DNA from 4 places in the Roseateles sp. GW821-FHT09B06 genome. Region 4 is predicted to be linked to each of the others. Evidence: predicted binding sites of a transcription regulator. Region 4 holds the regulator's gene; each other region holds the start of a gene.

Region 1 (4,208 bases), on a different contig from region 4:
GTTGGAGAGCGTCAGCGCCAGCTGCGAGATCGGGTTCGCGCCGGCCTCGGCGATGTGATAGCCGCTGATCGAGACCGAGTAGAAGTTGCGCACATTGTGGTGCACGAAGTATTCGGCGATGTCGCCCATCACCTTCAGCGAGAACTCGGTCGAGAAGATGCAGGTGTTCTGGCCCTGGTCCTCCTTCAGGATGTCGGCCTGCACGGTGCCGCGCACATTCGCCAGCACCCAGTCCCTGATCTTGGCGGCCTCGTCCTGCGTCGGCTCGCGGCCGTTGTCGTCCCTGAACTTCGCCAGGTTCTGATCGATCGCGGTGTTCATGAACATCGCCAGGATCGAGGGCGCGGGGCCGTTGATCGTCATCGACACGCTGGTGCTGGGGTTGCACAGGTCGAAGCCGTCGTACAGCACCTTCATGTCGTCCAAGGTCGCGATGCTGACGCCGGAGTTGCCCACCTTGCCGTAGATGTCCGGTCGCGGATCGGGGTCGGCGCCGTAGAGCGTCACCGAGTCGAAGGCGGTCGAGAGGCGCTTGGCCGGCAGGCCCTCGCTGACCAGCTTGAAGCGGCGATTGGTGCGGAAGGCATCGCCCTCGCCGGCGAACATGCGCGTCGGGTCCTCGCCCTCGCGCTTGAAGGCGAACACGCCGGCCGTGTAGGGGAACGAACCCGGCACGTTCTCCAGCAGCAGCCACTTCAAGAGTTCGCCATGGCATTCGTAGGCGGGCAGCACCACCTTGCGGATCTTGGTGCCCGACAGGCTGGTGGAGACCAGCGCGGTGCGGATCTCCTTGTCGCGGATCTTCACGACATACTCGTCGCCGGCATAGGCCTTCTGCATGTCCGGCCATTGCGCGATCAGCTTGGCGGCCACCTTGTCCTGCGCCGATTCGCGCTGCTGGGCCAGCTCGCCCAGGGCGGCGACGGCGCCGTTCTTCTCGGGGTTGGCGGCCTTGAGCATCGCGATCGAGGCACGCAGCTGCTGGGCCTCGCGGGCGATGCGGGCCTGCTCGCGGGCCTGGCGCTTGTAGCCGCGCACCGTGTCGCCGATCTCGGCCAGGTAGCGGCTGCGCGCGGCCGGCACGATCGGGGTCTGGTGGGTGCTGTGGCGGGTGTCGGCCAGCGGCAGGCGGCCTTCCTCGCCGAAGTTCAGGCCCAGCTCGGCCAGGCGCGGCTTCAGCGCCTGATACAGCGCGGTGACGCCGTCGTCGTTGAAGCGGCTGGCCATGGTGCCGAACACCGGCATCTGCTCGGGGCGCTTCGTGAACGCCTCCCTGTTGCGCTGCACCTGCTTGGCCACGTCGCGCAAGGCGTCCAGCGCGCCCTTGCGGTCGAACTTGTTGATCGCGACGAACTCGGCGAAGTCCAGCATGTCGATCTTCTCGAGCTGGCTGGCGGCGCCGAACTCCGGCGTCATCACATACATCGGCACGTCCACATGCGGCACGATGGCGGCGTCACCCTGGCCGATGCCCGAGGTCTCGACGATCACCAGATCGAAACCCGCGACCTTGGCCGCGGCGATCACATCGGGCAGGGCCTGCGAGATCTCGCTGCCGAAGTCGCGGGTTGCGAGGCTGCGCATGAAGACGCGCGGGCCTTGGTTCCAGGGGCCGATCGCGTTCATGCGGATGCGGTCGCCCAGCAGCGCGCCGCCGCTCTTGCGGCGCGAGGGGTCGATCGAGATGACGGCCACGCGCAGGGCATCGCCCTGGTCCAGGCGCAGGCGGCGGATCAGCTCGTCGGTGAGGCTCGATTTGCCCGCGCCGCCGGTGCCGGTGATGCCCAGCACCGGGGTCTGGATGTCCTTCGCGGCGGCCTGCAGCTCGGCGACCAGCGCGGCATCGATGCGCGGTTCCCGCGCACGGCTATCGCCGTCCTTGCCATTCTGGCCTTCGGCCGGAACCTGACGGTTCTCCAGCGCCGTGATCAGCTGGGCCAGTGCGCGCCAGGCGGCCTCGCCATGGCCCTGGATCGCGGCCAGCGAACTCGGCGCCTCGGCCGAGAGGTCGCGGTCGCAGCGCATCACCATCTCGCCGATCATGCCCGCGAGGCCCATGCGCTGGCCGTCCTCGGGGCTGTAGATGCGCACGCCATGCTCGTGCAGGTCGCGGATCTCGGCCGGCACGATCACGCCGCCGCCGCCGCCGAAGACCTGGATGTTCTGGCCGCCGCGCGCGCGCAGCAGTTCCACCATGTACTTGAAGTATTCGACATGGCCGCCCTGGTAGCTGCTGATCGCGATGCCCTGGGCGTCCTCCTGCAGCGCGGCGTTCACCACCTCGTCGACCGAGCGGTTGTGGCCCAGGTGGATCACCTCGGCACCCATGCCCTGCAGGATGCGCCGCATGATGTTGATCGCGGCGTCATGGCCGTCGAACAGGCTGGCGGCGGTCACGAAGCGCACCTTGTGGGTGGGGCGGTACGCGGCCAGGGCCTTGTACTCGGCGGACAGGTCGGTCATGGCTTGTCTCCATCGGCGGCGCGGGGCTCGCCGGCTGTTTGCTGGCTTGTATCAGTTACCTGGCACGGATTCTAGGGGCTGGTTGACGTTTACGTAAACGTCAATTTGCATCGGGATGGCGGCATGAATATTGCATCGCAGCAATGACCAACGGCTCACACTATGTCCCGCTCGCCCGACGCCGCCCCCGCCAATGCCCAAGGCCTGCGCATTCTGCTGATCGACGACGGCGCGCATCGCGTCCAGCTGATCCAGCAGGAACTGTCGCGCCTGGGCTGCGAGGTGGTGGGCGTGATCGATTCGGCGACCCTGATCCACGACTGCGTGCTGCGCCTCAAGCCCGACGTGGTGATCGTCGACAGCGAGTCGCCGACCCGCGACACGATGGAGAACCTGGCGCTGCTGAACAGCCAGATGCCGCGCCCGGTGGTGGTGTTCTCCGAGGACGGCGGCGACTCATCCGTGCGGCGCGCGCTGAAGGCCGGCGTCAGCGCCTATGTGGTGGCCGGCCTGCAGACCCAGCGCCTGGCGCCGGTGCTGCAGGTGGCGATCGCCCGTTTCGAGCAGGACCTGGCGCTGCGCCAGGAACTGGGCCGTGCCCAGGCCCAGCTGAGCGCGCGCAAGACGATCGAGCGCGCCAAGGGCATCCTGATGAGCGAGCAGGGCCTGGACGAGGACGCGGCCTACAAGCGCCTGCGCCGCCTGGCCATGGACCGCGGCGTGCCGCTGGCCGAGGTGGCCGAGCGCGTGATCGAGGCGCAGGACCTGCTGCGCCCTTCCTGAGGCGCGGCCCGGGCGATTGGCACCAAATTGGCGCGGTCGCCGCCAGCAAACAGTGCGAAAACCGACGAGCTCGGGCTGCAGCGGGCTGGCACGCTTTCTGCTGAATGAGGGACGAGGCCCGCAACGGCGTGGGCCTCGCTCTTCAAAGGTTCTAGGACAACGGCGTCCGATCTGCTGCACCCGCGCGCGGGTGGGGTTCGATCGCGGCGCCTTTTTTTTGTGTCTTCCGGAGGTTTTCATGCGTGCTGTGGCAAAGGAGGGGCTCATGAGCGAGGAGCGTCGCAAGCTCTTGGTAGGCGGCGCGGCGGCGGCGGCCGTGGGCGGCCTGAGTCCGCGGGTCTGGGCCGCCGGCTCGGACAAGCCGGAGAAGGAGGAGGTCAGGATCGGCTTCATCCCGCTGACCGACTGCGCCTCGGTCGTGATGGCCTCGGTGCTGGGCTTCGACAGGAAGTACGGCATCAAGATCATCCCCACCAAGGAGGCCTCCTGGGCCGGCGTGCGCGACAAGCTGGTCAATGGCGAGCTGGACATGGCCCATGTGCTCTACGGCCTGATCTACGGCGTGCACCTCGGGGTCGGCGGTCCGAAGAAGGACATGGCCGTGCTGATGACCCTGAACAACAACGGCCAGGCGATCACGCTGTCGAAGAAGCTGGCCGACAAGGGCGCGGTGGACGGCGCCTCGCTGGCCAAGGCGATGGCGGCGGAGAAGCGCGAATACACCTTCGCCCAGACCTTCCCGACCGGCACGCATGCGATGTGGCTGTACTACTGGCTGGCCAGCGTCGGCATCAATCCGATGAAGGACGCCAAGGTCATCACCGTGCCGCCGCCGCAGATGGTGGCGAACATGCGGGTCGGCAATATGGACGGCTACTGCGTCGGCGAGCCCTGGGGCCACCGCGCCATCATGGACGGCATCGGCATCACCGCGGTGACGACCCAGGACATCTGGAAGGACC
Region 2 (4,208 bases), on a different contig from region 4:
GAGGGCCTGGATGTCGGCCTCCTGACGGGCGATGCCGGCCTTGAGCTCGGCCACCCGGTCCAGGTACTTCTGGTAGTTGCGTTCGTCGCCACGCCGTTCGGGCTGACCACCCTGGTATTCGCGCTGCAGCTCGGCCAGGCGCTGCTCGCCGGCGCGCAGCTCGGTCTCCAGCACGCGGCGGCGCTCGTCGTCGCGGCTCTTCTGCTGCGCGGGGTCGACGCGTCCATCACCGGGCGTCCTCGCTGCAGCGCCGCTGGCCGCTGAGACGGCCGGGCGCGGACGCCCCGACTGCAGCACCGTGATCGGCGTGCCCTCGATCGTGCGGCAGCCCTTGTCCTGCGCCTCCTTGGGCGTCAGCGCATCGGTGTAGAGCACCGGCGGCCCGGGGCAGCGGTAGACCTGCGCATGGGCGGCCGCCCCCGCCAGGGCGAGCAGCAGAAACAGGGCGTGACGGTTTGGCATGGGGTGATTGTGGCGCAAGCGGCACGCCGCAAATGACAAGGGACGGCCCGAGCCGTCCCTTGCGCGCCGGCCCGGGCAGCGTGGCGTGGGATGCACGCTCGCCGCCCATGGGCATCACAGTGCGTAGTACATATCGAATTCCACCGGGTGGGTGGTCATGCGGAAGCGCTGCACTTCCTGCATCTTCAGATCGATGTACGCATCGATGTAAGCGTCGGTGAACACGCCGCCCTTCGTGAGGAATGCACGGTCCTTGTCCAGGTATTCCAGGGCCTGGTCCAGGCTGTGGCAGACGGTCGGGATCTTCGCGTCTTCTTCCGGCGGCAGGTGGTACAGGTCCTTGGTGGCGGCCTCGCCCGGATGGATCTTGTTCTCGACACCGTCCAGACCGGCCATCAGCAGGGCCGCGAAGGCCAGATAGGGGTTGGCCGAAGGATCGGGGAAACGCGCCTCGATGCGGCGGCCCTTGGGGTTCGCCACATAGGGGATGCGGATCGAGGCCGAGCGGTTCTTGGCCGAGTAGGCCAGCTTCACCGGGGCCTCGAAGCCGGGCACCAGACGCTTGTAGGAGTTCGTGCCGGGGTTGGTGATCGCGTTCAGCGCGCGGGCATGCTTGATGATGCCGCCGATGTAGTACAGCGCGAACTCGCTCAGACCGGCATAGCCGTCACCGGCGAACAGGTTCTTGCCGTCCTTCCAGACGGACTGGTGCACGTGCATGCCGCTGCCGTTGTCGCCGACGATGGGCTTGGGCATGAAGGTGGCGGTCTTGCCATAGGCATGGGCCACGTTCTGGATCACGTACTTCTGCAGCTGCAGCCAGTCGGCGCGCTGCACCAGCGAGCTGAACTTGGTGCCGATTTCCATCTGGCCGGCGTTCGCCACTTCGTGGTGATGCACCTCGACCGGGATGCCCAGCGATTCCAGGATCAGGCACATCTCCGAACGCATGTCCTGGCCGGAGTCGACCGGGGGCACGGGGAAGTAGCCGCCCTTGACGGTGGGACGGTAGCCGTGGTTGCCGTGCTCGTATTCCTTGCCGGTGTTCCAGGCGGCCTCTTCCGACTCGATCTTGACGAAGCAGCCGGACATGTCGACGTTCCAGCGCACCGAGTCGAAGATGAAGAACTCGGGCTCGGGACCGAAGTAGGCGGTGTCGCCCAGGCCGCTGCTCTTCAGGTAGGCCTCGGCACGCTTGGCCAGCGAGCGCGGATCGCGCTCATAGGCCTTGCCGTCGGCCGGGTCGATCACGTCGCAGGACAGGATCAGGGTCGGCTCTTCGAAGAAGGGGTCGATATTGGCCGTGTTCGGGTCCGGCATCAGCAGCATGTCGGAGGCTTCGATGCCCTTCCAGCCGGCGATGGACGAGCCGTCGAAGGCGTGGCCCGAGGCGAACTTGTCCTCGTCGAAATGGGACACGGGCACGGAAACATGCTGCTCCTTGCCACGGGTGTCGGTGAAGCGGAAATCAACGAACTTGACTTCGTTGTCCTTCACCATTTGCATCACGTCGGCGACGGTCTTGGCCATCAATTACTCCTAGCGGGATTGGGACGGGGTGTGAATGTCTTTGCGAATTCAGTGAGCGCCCGAAAGCGTCGTGCAAAGGAAAGCAGTTTGCGTGCCAGCCATCGCCTCATTCCGGGCCTGCCGGCTCCAGGGCGGTGCATGGCTGGTATGTCGCGCACTTGGCGCTGTTGGTGCGCCCAGCGCCCGCTCACAGAGAGGGGCGATGGGGCAGCCACAGCATCGGTGCACTCCATCGGTGCAGTCTAGCGCACCAATTCGGTTCTTACATCCGCACCAAAATGGGTGAGGCCGAGTTTCAGGGCCTCGTAGGCGGCCAGCAGGCGGGCCTCCAGTTCCGGCCCGGCCTTGACGCCCAGCTCGATATGCCGGCCCCATTGCGGATGGTCGACGCTGGGCAGGCTGAATACCTTGACCCCGGGGAACTCCGCCTCGATGCGCTCCATCAGCGGCGTCAGCGTCGCCTCCATCGCGCCAGTCAGGATCAGCGAGCGCTCGCGCAGCGCGCCGCGCCGCAGCTCGGGGTGCCGCTGGTCCAGCACCCAGGCCATCATCGGATGCGCCATCACCGGGAAGCCGGGCACGAAGTAGACCGTGCCGACCGAGAAGCCCGGGATCCTGTTGTAGGGGTTGGGGATGATGGCCGCGCCCTCGGGGAACTCGCCCATCTGCAGGCGGCGCAGGGTGTCGGGATGCTCGGGGTCGGCACTGGCGCCCTGCTCCGCCGCCATCTGGCGGATGCGCTGCCAGATCAGCTCGCGCGCCTCCGGGTGCAGCGCCAGCGGCCGCCCCAGTGCCGCGGCGGCGGCCTGGCGGGTATGGTCGTCCGGCGTGGCGCCGATGCCGCCGCAGCTCAGCACCAGATCGCCGCTGGCGAAGGCACGCGCCAGCGCGGCGGTCAGGCGTTCGCGGTCGTCACCCACATACTCGGCCCATGACAGGGCCAGGCCGCGCTCGCCCAGCAGTTCGATGAACTTGGCCAGGTGCTTGTCCTGGCGCTTGCCGGAGAGGATTTCGTCGCCGACGACGATCAGGCCGATGTTCATGGCGGACCTCCATGCAGCGGTGGCAGCAGATCGGGTGTTGCCACCTCCTCGACCCAGGGCATCTCCGCGGGCGGGGCCGCGGCCGACCGCGCGGCGCGCAGCTCGGCCAGCGCGGTCAGCGCATAGTGGGCGAACCACAGCGAGGAGAAGGCGAACACCAGGGTGTAGAGCCAGACCGTCAGCAGCACCAGCAGCGGCGCCAGCACCACGGCCAGCATGCTGAAGGCCCAGATCAGCGAGGGCGCGGCACCCAGGTAGCCGGTGATCACGCCCATGGTGAGCAGCGGCAGGCGGTGCTCGCGCATCAGCTGCTTGCGTTCCGCGGCCGAGGCATGCTCGGCGAGCACGTCGAAGGCGAAGACGCGGTAGGACAGCCAGCCCCAGATCAGCGGCGGCAGCACCAGCACCAGCGGCGGGATCAGCCAGAACGGCATGCTGAGGAACAGCGCCAGCAGCGCTCCGGCCGCACAGAGCAGCGACCACAGCAGGCCCTGCCACCAGTTACCACCGTGCTTGCGCTCCATGGCCGGGAAACGCCGCTCGCTCACCAGCGCGACGCAGGACGGCGTCATCAGCCAGGCCACCAGCACCAGGGCCAGCACCAGCACCACCGGCACGGCCATCGCGACCACCAGCAGCGGCGCCATCACGCTGCGGAAGCCCGCAGCGCCCATGCTGTCCAGCCAGCGCAGCAGGCTCTCCACCAGCAGCCAGGATTCCAGGGTGGCGCGCACGCCGTCCACCGCCGTCTCCCAGAAGAAATAGGCCAGACCGACGGTCAGCCCGGCGGCGATCAACAGCGGCAGCAGCGACAGGCCGATGACGCGCGGATGCAGGCAATAGGCGGCGGCACGCCAGCAGGCGTCGGCCATGCGGCCCATGGTGTTGACCATCGTCTCCCTCTCGTGGACTTCAGCGTCCCGCCAGCATACCCGGTGGCACGGCGGGACTCAGCGCAGGCCGACCAGGCGGCGCAGGCCCAGCCATTGCTGGCGCCAGAAGCCGCGGCCGTAGTCGCGCGCGCCCTCCTCGGCCAGCTGGTCGCGGATGCCGGTCGGCTCGTAGCGCAGCTGGAAGTCGGCGGTGCCGAACAGCAGGTCCCAGACCGGGAACAGCACGGCGAAGTTGTGCCCGCCCAGCGTGCCGCGGCCGCCCGACTCATGGCCGATGCCG
Region 3 (4,208 bases), on a different contig from region 4:
TCGGTGCCCGGGCCGATCACGATGTCGACGCCCGGCTGCACGTCCGGGTTGCCGGCCTTGCCGATCGCGGCAATGCGGGTGCCGCGGATGCCGATGTCGGCCTTGACGATGCCCCAGTGGTCGATGATCAGCGCATTGGTGATCACGCAATCCACCGCGTCGCCGGGACCGGGGCCGTTGATGCGCTGCGATTGGCCCATGCCGTCGCGGATCACCTTGCCGCCGCCGAATTTGACCTCTTCGCCGTAGCCGCCTGCGCGCAGGGTCAGGTCTTGCTCGACCTCGATCACCAGCGCGGTATCGGCCAGGCGCAGGCGGTCGCCCACGGTCGGCCCGAACATCTCGGCGTAGGCGCGTTTTCCGATTTTCATGTTTGCCCCTCATCGGCGGAGTACCGCCGCTGGTTCCCCGAGGGGATGCTCGCTTGCTTGGGACGGCCCGGCGCTGCGCTCGGTGCCATCACAAACTTCCCTGAACGAGGCCGCGGAAACCCCAGACCTGGCGCTCGCCGGCATAGTCCACCAGCTCGACCGTGCGCTGCTGGCCCGGCTCGAAGCGCACCGCGGTGCCGGAGGCGATGTTCAGCCGCATGCCGTGCGCGGCCTGGCGGTCGAAGCGCAGCGCGCCATTGGTCTCGGCGAAGTGGTAATGCGAGCCGACCTGGATGGGCCGGTCGCCGGCGTTCTCCACCACCAGGCTCAAGGTGCGCCGGCCTGGGTTGAGTTCATGGATGGCGCTCTCGTCGTCGATCAGCAGTTCCCCCGGGATCATGCGAGCAACCCCAGGCCCAGCAGCGCGACGCCGGCTCCCGCCGCACGCGGCAGCCACGGCGACCAGCGACGCAGTCCATGGCCCAGCGCGATGCCCAGGCCGTGCAGCAGCGCCGTGCCCAGCACCATGCCGGCCATGCCCGAACCCGCGCCGCCCAGCTCCTGGCCATGGGCCGCACCATGAAAGAGCGCGAAGCCGCCCAGCGCCAGGCTGCCGGCCGCGACCGGCAGCTGCTTGGGCGACAGCAGCAGGGCGCCGACGACCAGCAGGGAGCCGGCGATCATCGGTTCCACCGCCGGCAAGGCGATGCCGGACCGGGCCAGCAGCGCACCGGCCAGCAGCATCGTGACGAAGACCAGCGGTGCCAGCCATTGCCGGCGCGCCGAGCCGGCGCTCCAGATGCCGACGGCCAGCATCGCGGCCAGATGGTCCAGGCCGGTGAAGGGATGGCTCAGGCCCGCGGCGAAGCCGTGGTGTGCCCCGGCATCGATGCCCCCATGGGCCAGGGCCAGCCCGCTGGCGCCGCTCAGGGCCACGAGGGCCAGGACTTGCGTGGTCTTGCTCGTCATCTTGGTGCGTCGCTCCGGTTTATGCGATCGGTTGGTGCACGGTCACCAGTTTGGTGCCGTCGGGGAAGGTGGCCTCGACCTGGATCTCGGGAATCATCTCGGCGATGCCGTCCATCACGTCGGCGCGCGTCAGCACGGTCTTGCCCTCGCTCATCAGCGCGGCGACGCTCCGGCCGTCGCGCGCGCCCTCCATGATGGCGGCGCTGATCAGGGCCACGGCCTCGGGGTAGTTCAGCTTCAGGCCGCGGGCCTTGCGGCGCTCGGCCAGCAGGGCGGCCGTGAAGATCAGCAGCTTGTCTTTTTCTCGGGGCGTGAGTTCCATCTCGCTACGCTCGATTCATATTAGTCAGCCCGAGCAGCCTGCGGCTGAACGCGCGGGGTCAGTTCCATGGCGGGGGCTCTCGCAGGATCGGTGCCAAGCAAGGCACGGGTCTTGATAGGGAAAGAGCATGCCGCCGCAGCCCGCCTCCGTTCAGAGCCCCGGTGAACCCGTCCAGCGTGTCATCAAGATCCGCCGGGACTACAACGCCTGGGTGGCGCGCGAGACGCTGGAGGACTATGCGCTGCGCTTCACGCCGCATGCCTTCCGGCGCTGGTCGGCCGGCCGGGTGGCCAACACGGCCTTCGGCGCGGCCTCCTTCCTGGTGCTGGAGGCGGTGGGCGCCACCCTGCTGGTGGAATACGGCTTCGCCAACGCCTTCTGGGCGATCCTGGCCACCGGGCTGATCATTCTGCTGGCCGGCTGGCCGATCAGCGTCTATGCCGCGCGCTACGGCGTGGACATGGACCTGCTGACCCGCGGCGCCGGCTTCGGCTATATCGGTTCGACCTTGACCAGCCTGATCTACGCCAGCTTCACCTTCATCTTCTTCGCGCTGGAGGCCGCCATCATGGCCTATGCGCTGGAGCTGGCCTTCGACATCCCTCCCGCCTGGGGCTACCTGATCTGCGCCCTGGTGGTGCTGCCGCTGGTGACCCATGGCGTGACCGCGATCGCCCGGCTGCAGGTCTGGACCCAGCCGCTCTGGCTGGCGCTGCTGATCCTGCCCTATCTCTACGTGTTCGGCCGCTACCCCGAGCTGACCACGCAGATCCAGGGCTATGCCGGCGTGCATGGCACGGGTGGCGAATTCCGGCTGCCGCTGTTCGGCGCGGCGATGACGGTGGGCATCGCGCTGATCACCCAGATGGGCGAGCAGGCCGACTATCTGCGCTTCATGCCGGCCCCCGAGCCGGGCCGCAAGCGCTGGCGCTGGTGGGCCGCGGTGTTCGTCGGCGGGCCGGGCTGGGTGATCGTCGGCGTGCTGAAGATGCTGGGCGGAGCCCTGCTGGCCTATCTGGCCCTGCAGCTGATGGTGCCCGCCGAGCGCGCGGTGGACCCGAACCAGATGTACCTGGTGGCCTATGACACGGTGTTCGGCCGCCCGGGCTGGGCGGTGGCGGCCACCGCGCTGCTGGTGATCGTGTCGCAGCTGAAGATCAACGTCACCAACGCCTATGCCGGCTCGCTGGCCTGGAGCAACTTCTTCGCGCGCCTGACCCACAGCCATCCGGGCCGCGTGGTCTGGGTGGTGTTCAACACCCTGATCGCGCTGCTGCTGATGGAGATGGAGCTCATCCAGGCGCTGGACCGGGTGCTGGGCCTCTATGCCAATATCGCGATCGCCTGGATCATGACGGTGGTGGCCGATCTGGTGATCAACAAGCCGCTGGGCCTGTCGCCGCCGGGCATCGAGTTCAAGCGCGCGCATCTCTACGATGTCAACCCGGTGGGCGTCGGCGCGATGGCGATGGCCTCGCTGCTGTCGATCAGCGCGCATCTCGGGGTGTTCGGTTCCATGGCCCAGGCCTTCTCGGCGCTGATTGCGTTGGTGACGGCCATGGTCTGCTCGCCGCTGCTCGCCTGGGCCACCCGGGGCCGCTACTACATCGCCCGATGCAGCGAGCTGTCCTACCAGCGCCTGAAACAGCATTGCGTGGTCTGCGAGCGCGAATACGAGGGCGAGGACATGGCGCAATGCCCCGCCTACCGCGGCGCGATCTGCTCGCTGTGCTGCTCGCTGGACGCGCGCTGCGAGGATCTGTGCAAGCCCGATGCCCGCCTGGCCGTGCAGGCGCGCGGCCTGCTGCAGCGGCTGCTGCCCCAGCGTCTCTGGCCGCTGCTGGACAGCGGGCTGATCCAGTACCTCGGGCTGATGGCCCTGGTGCTGCCGGTGCTGCTGCTGCTGTTCGGCCTGCTCTACCAGCATGAGCTGAGCCGGCTCGGCGCCGCGGCCGGCGCCGCCCTGGCTCCGCATCTGCGCGCCTCCTATGCCAAGGCCCTGGTGGCGCTGCTGCTGCTGTCGGGCGTGATCGGCTGGTGGCTGGTGCTGACGCACAAGAGCCGCCAGGTGGCGCAGGAGGAGTCGCGCCGCCAGAGCCAGGCCCTGCACGAGGAGATCGAGTCGCACCGCCGCACCGACGCCCAGCTGCAGCAGGCCAAGGTCGTGGCCGAGGCCGCCAACGAGGCCAAGACCCGCTACATCACCAGCATCAGCCACGAACTGCGCACGCCGCTGAACTCGATCCTCGGCTATGCCCAGATCCTCGACGAGGACGAGCGCATGCCGGCACACCGCCGCCAGGCCGTCACGGTGATACGCCGCGGCGGCGAGCATCTGCTGTCGCTGATCGAGGGCAGCCTGGACCTGGCCCGCATCGAGGCCGGCCGTTTCAAGCTGGAGCCCGGGCCCTGGGCCTTCGGCGAGGCGATCGAGGACCTGGTGCGCCTGCTGTCCCTGCAGGCCCGGGCCAAGGGCCTGGAATTCGTCTATGCGGCGCCGGCCGGCCTGCCGGAATGGGTGCGCGCCGACGGCAAGCGCGTGCAGC
Region 4 (4,208 bases):
CAGCGGCGAGGTGGTGGGCCTGCTGGGGCCCAACGGCGCCGGCAAGACCACCAGCTTCTACATGATCGTCGGCCTGGTGCGGGCGGACGCCGGCGAGATCCGCATCGACGGCCAGTCGGTGCAGCGCCTGCCGATCCACCAGCGCTCGCGCCTGGGCCTGTCCTACCTGCCCCAGGAGGCCTCGATCTTCCGCAAGCTGACGGTGGAGGAGAACATCCGCGCCGTGCTGGAGTTGCAGCGCGACGCGCAGGGCCGCGCCTGGGACAAGGCGCAGATCAGGCAGGCGCTGGACAGCCTGCTGGGCGAGCTCTCGATCGAGAAGCTGCGCGACAGCCCGGCGCCGGCGCTGTCCGGTGGCGAGCGCCGGCGCGTCGAGATCGCGCGCGCGCTGGCCACCCAGCCGCGCTTCATCCTGCTGGACGAGCCCTTCGCCGGCGTCGACCCGATCGCGGTGCTGGAGATCCAGCGCATCATCCGCTTCCTGAAGAGCCGCGGCATCGGCGTGCTGATCACCGATCACAACGTCCGCGAGACCCTGGGCATCTGCGACCGCGCCTACATCATCAGCGAGGGCGCCGTGCTGGCCGAGGGCACGCCGCACGAGATCGTCGAGAACGCCGACGTGCGCAAGGTCTATCTGGGCGAACATTTCAGGATGTAGCCGATGAAGCCCCCACGCTCACTCCGTTCACTGCCCCCCGCGGGGGCGCAGGCCGGCCTCGGGACGGCCCTGCGCCCGGCCTAGCCGATGAAACCCTCCCTGCAGGTTCGCCTCAGCCAGCACCTGGCCCTGACCCCTCAGCTGCAGCAGTCGATCCGGCTGCTGCAGCTCTCGACCCTGGAGCTGAACCAGGAGGTCGAGCAGATGCTGGCGCAGAACCCGCTGCTGGAGACCGACGAGGAGTTCGCCGACGCTCCGCCGCCCGAGATGCCGGAGCCACGCCAGAGCAGCAGCGCCGAAGACGGCGCCGGCAGCAGCAGCACGCCCGACGCCGACGCGCCGCAGGACGAGATACGTGCCGAGGACTTCGGCACCACCGAGCGCGAGGACTGGGAGAACGGCACCGAGCGCGACGATTTCGACGGCATCCGCGAACTGCCCGGCAATGCCTCCGGCAGCGGTGGCGACGAGGACGGCGAGCGCCCGGAGCAGGAATCCCCGGGGCTGAGCCTGCAGGAGCATCTGAATCTGCAGCTGGCCGGCATGATGCTGAGCCCCGAAGACCGGGCGGCGCTGCGGGTGTTGATCGAGTCGCTCAACGAGGATGGCTATCTGGAAGACAGCCTCGAGGAACTGGCCGAAGCCCTGACGGGCCCCGAGGCCGATCCCGAGACGCGCGAGGAACTGCTGGACCGGCTGCGCTGCGCGCTGAAATGGCTGCAGAGCCTGGAGCCGGCCGGCGTGGGCGCACGCGACCTGCCCGAATGCCTGCTGCTGCAGCTGCGCGCCCGGCCGCGCAGCGAGGCCCAGGCGGTGGCCATCCTGATCTGCAAGCAGCACCTGGAACTGCTGGCCAAGCGCGACCTGAAACGCCTGATGAGCCTGACCGGCGCCGACGAGACCCTGCTGCGCGAGGCCCAGGCCCTGATCACCGGCCTGGAGCCCAAACCCGGCCGCCCTTTCGCGCATGGCCAGGCCCAGGTGGTGGTGCCGGACGTGATCGTGCAGAAGGTGGGGCGCGAGTTCCGCGTCATGCTCAATCCCGAGGTGGCCCCGAAGCTGCGCATCAACGAGCTCTACGCCCAGGCCCTGCGCGCCACGCGCGGCGGCGTCAGCAACACGCCGCTGGGCGGCCAGCTGCAGGAGGCGCGCTGGTTCATCAAGAACATCCAGCAGCGTTTCGACACCATCCTGCGCGTCTCGCAGGCCATCGTCGAGCGCCAGAAGGGCTTCTTCACGCATGGCGAGCTGGCGATGAAGCCGCTGGTGCTGCGCGAGATCGCCGACGAGCTGGGCCTGCACGAATCCACCATCTCGCGCGTGACCAATGCCAAGTACATGGCGACGCGCTTCGGCACCTTCGAGCTGAAGTATTTCTTCGGCTCCGGCCTGTCGACCGAGGCCGGCGGCAACGCCTCCAGCACCGCGGTGCGCGCGCTGATCAAGCAGTTCGTCGCCGCCGAGGACGCGGCCAAACCGCTGTCGGACAGCGCGCTGTCGAACATGCTGGAGGAGCAGGGCATCCAGGTGGCACGCCGCACCGTGGCCAAGTACCGCGAGGCGCTCAAGATCGCGCCGGCAAACTTGCGCAAAACCATGTAGCCCGGCCGACCTGGGACAATACGGGCCTGAACCCTCGCGCCCCAGCCATGTCCCAGAACGAAACCCTGCACCTGTTCCTGTCCTGCCCCAGCGGCGTCGAGCCCTGGCTGGAGGAGGAGGTGCGGGCCATCCTGCCCAAGACCCATGTCGAGGCGCTGCGCGGTGGCGTTGCGGTCAAGAGCGATGCCGACGGGGTGATGAAGCTCAATCTGGAGAGCCGCCTGGCCCAGCGCGTGCTGATCGAGCTGATCGACGGTCCCTACCGCCACGAGGACGACATCTACGCGCTGGCGCGCAAGATCGACTGGACGCGCTGGATCACCCCCGCCAACACGATACGCGTCGACGTCACCGCGCAGCGTTCGCCGCTGCAAAGCCTCAACTTCACGACCTTGCGCGTCAAGGACGCGATCTGCGATGTGCTGCGCGACGCCACCGGCGAACGCCCCAGCGTCGACACCCGCTATCCGGACCTGCCGGTGGTCATGCATGTGGGCCCCGAGTACGCGACGATCTATGTCGACAGCTCGGGCGAGCCCCTGTTCAAGCGCGGCTGGCGCGAGGACAAGGGCGACGCGCCGCTGAAGGAGACCCTGGCGGCCGCGATGCTGGCGGCGGCCGGCTGGAAGGGCACGCCCGAGAGCGGCGGCGCGCTGCACGATCCCTGCTGCGGCTCCGGCACCATCGCGGTGGAGGCCGCGCAGATCGCCTGCGGCATGGCCGCCGGCATGCAGCGCCGCTTCGCCTTCGAGCGCCAGCTGCCCTTCCAGCCGCTGCGCGCACGCTGGCAGCAGATCAAGGCCGCGGCCAAGGCGCGCGAGCATGCGCCGGCCGTGCCGATCTACTGCAGCGACGTGGCCTTCCGCATGGTCGACTTCGCGCGCCGCAATGCCGAGCGCGCCGGCGTGGCCCAGTACATCCAGTTCAACGGCGGCGACGCGCTCGAGCGGCCGGCGCCGCAACTGGCCGATGGCATGCCCGGCACCGTGATGATGAACCCGCCCTATGGCGAGCGCATCGAGGTGCGCGGCAAGGCCGCGGCCTATCGCGACGCCTCCGGCTCCGAGCAACGCGACGCCGACGACGACTTCTTCCCCCGCCTGGCCGCGCATTGGAAGCGCGCCTACACGCAGAATCCGGCCGGCTGGACCGCCTGGCTGCTGTGCCCGGACATGAAGCTGCCCAGCAAGATGCGGCTCAAGGAATCGCGCCGCATCCCGATGTGGAACGGGCCGATCGAGTGCCGCATGTTCCGCTTCGACCTGGTGGCCGGCTCGGCCCGCAAGGACAAGCCGAGCACCGACTAGGTGCCTAGCGAACCGCCGACAGCGCCAGCCACCCGAGCACCGCCAGCGGCGCCGTGTCGGCGCGCAGGATGCGCGGCCCCAGGTTCATGGCCAGGAACCCGCAGGCGCGTGCGGCCTCTTCCTCGGCCGGACCGAGCCCGCCCTCGGGACCGCTGAGCACCAGGGTCTCGTCGGCCGCCGTCTGCGCACCCAGGGGCTGGGCCGCGCTCGGGCTCAGCAGCCAGCGGCGCTGCCGGGGCGCATCGAGCGGGGCCAGGTCCTGCAGCCAGGCCGCCAGCGTGCGCACCGGCGCGATCCGCGGCACGACGGCGCGCCCGCTCTGCTCGCAGGCCGCGATGGCCACGCCCTGCCAGTGCGCGACCTTCTTGTCGGCCCGCTCGGCATTCAGGCGCAGCACCGAGCGCTCGCTCATCAGCGGCTGGATGCGGGCCACCCCCAGCTCGGTGGCCTTCTCGACCAGGCCGTCCATGCGGTCGTTCGCCGGCATCGCGAGGGCCAGCGTGACCGCCTGCGCCAGCTCGCGCCGCACCGGCTGGCGCGACTGCAGCCGCACGCGCACCTCGCTGCGCCCCATGGCCAGCACCTCGGCCTGCCAGTCGTCGCCCGTGCCGTCGAACAGCAGCACCGGGCTGCCGGGC

Evidence for each region. The regulator sigma-54, encoded in region 4, starts transcription at its own class of promoters, with help from an activator protein. The targets are predictions, from matches to a motif close to TGGCANGNAANCTGCTTT.
Region 1: AC07OQ_RS18865 (ANTAR domain-containing response regulator) is a predicted target of sigma-54. The motif match lies at 2,583-2,600, and genes of this name have one in related genera.
Region 2: glnA (type I glutamate--ammonia ligase) is a predicted target of sigma-54. The motif match lies at 2,072-2,089, and genes of this name have one in related genera.
Region 3: AC07OQ_RS09855 (urease subunit gamma) is a predicted target of sigma-54. The motif match lies at 1,741-1,758, and genes of this name have one in related genera.

Annotation. Positions count from the first base shown of each region.
Region 1 is NZ_JBWKPM010000025.1:19,698-23,905, forward strand. It holds gene icmF (fused isobutyryl-CoA mutase/GTPase IcmF) at 1-2,463, opposite strand, end outside; gene AC07OQ_RS18865 (ANTAR domain-containing response regulator) at 2,626-3,246, shown strand; gene AC07OQ_RS18870 (CmpA/NrtA family ABC transporter substrate-binding protein) at 3,512-4,208, shown strand, end outside.
Region 2 is NZ_JBWKPM010000005.1:150,459-154,666, forward strand. It holds gene AC07OQ_RS06685 (hypothetical protein) at 1-462, opposite strand, end outside; gene glnA (type I glutamate--ammonia ligase) at 577-1,992, opposite strand; gene AC07OQ_RS06695 (competence/damage-inducible protein A) at 2,235-3,035, opposite strand; gene AC07OQ_RS06700 (EI24 domain-containing protein) at 3,032-3,928, opposite strand; gene AC07OQ_RS06705 (sterol desaturase family protein) at 3,986-4,208, opposite strand, start outside.
Region 3 is NZ_JBWKPM010000008.1:158,789-162,996, forward strand. It holds gene ureC (urease subunit alpha) at 1-371, opposite strand, end outside; gene AC07OQ_RS09845 (urease subunit beta) at 460-771, opposite strand; gene AC07OQ_RS09850 (HupE/UreJ family protein) at 768-1,340, opposite strand; gene AC07OQ_RS09855 (urease subunit gamma) at 1,360-1,662, opposite strand; gene AC07OQ_RS09860 (hybrid sensor histidine kinase/response regulator) at 1,790-4,208, shown strand, end outside.
Region 4 is NZ_JBWKPM010000040.1:3,051-7,258, reverse strand. It holds gene lptB (LPS export ABC transporter ATP-binding protein) at 1-661, shown strand, start outside; gene AC07OQ_RS22780 (RNA polymerase factor sigma-54) at 749-2,263, shown strand; gene AC07OQ_RS22775 (THUMP domain-containing class I SAM-dependent RNA methyltransferase) at 2,311-3,570, shown strand; gene AC07OQ_RS22770 (16S rRNA (uracil(1498)-N(3))-methyltransferase) at 3,575-4,208, opposite strand, start outside.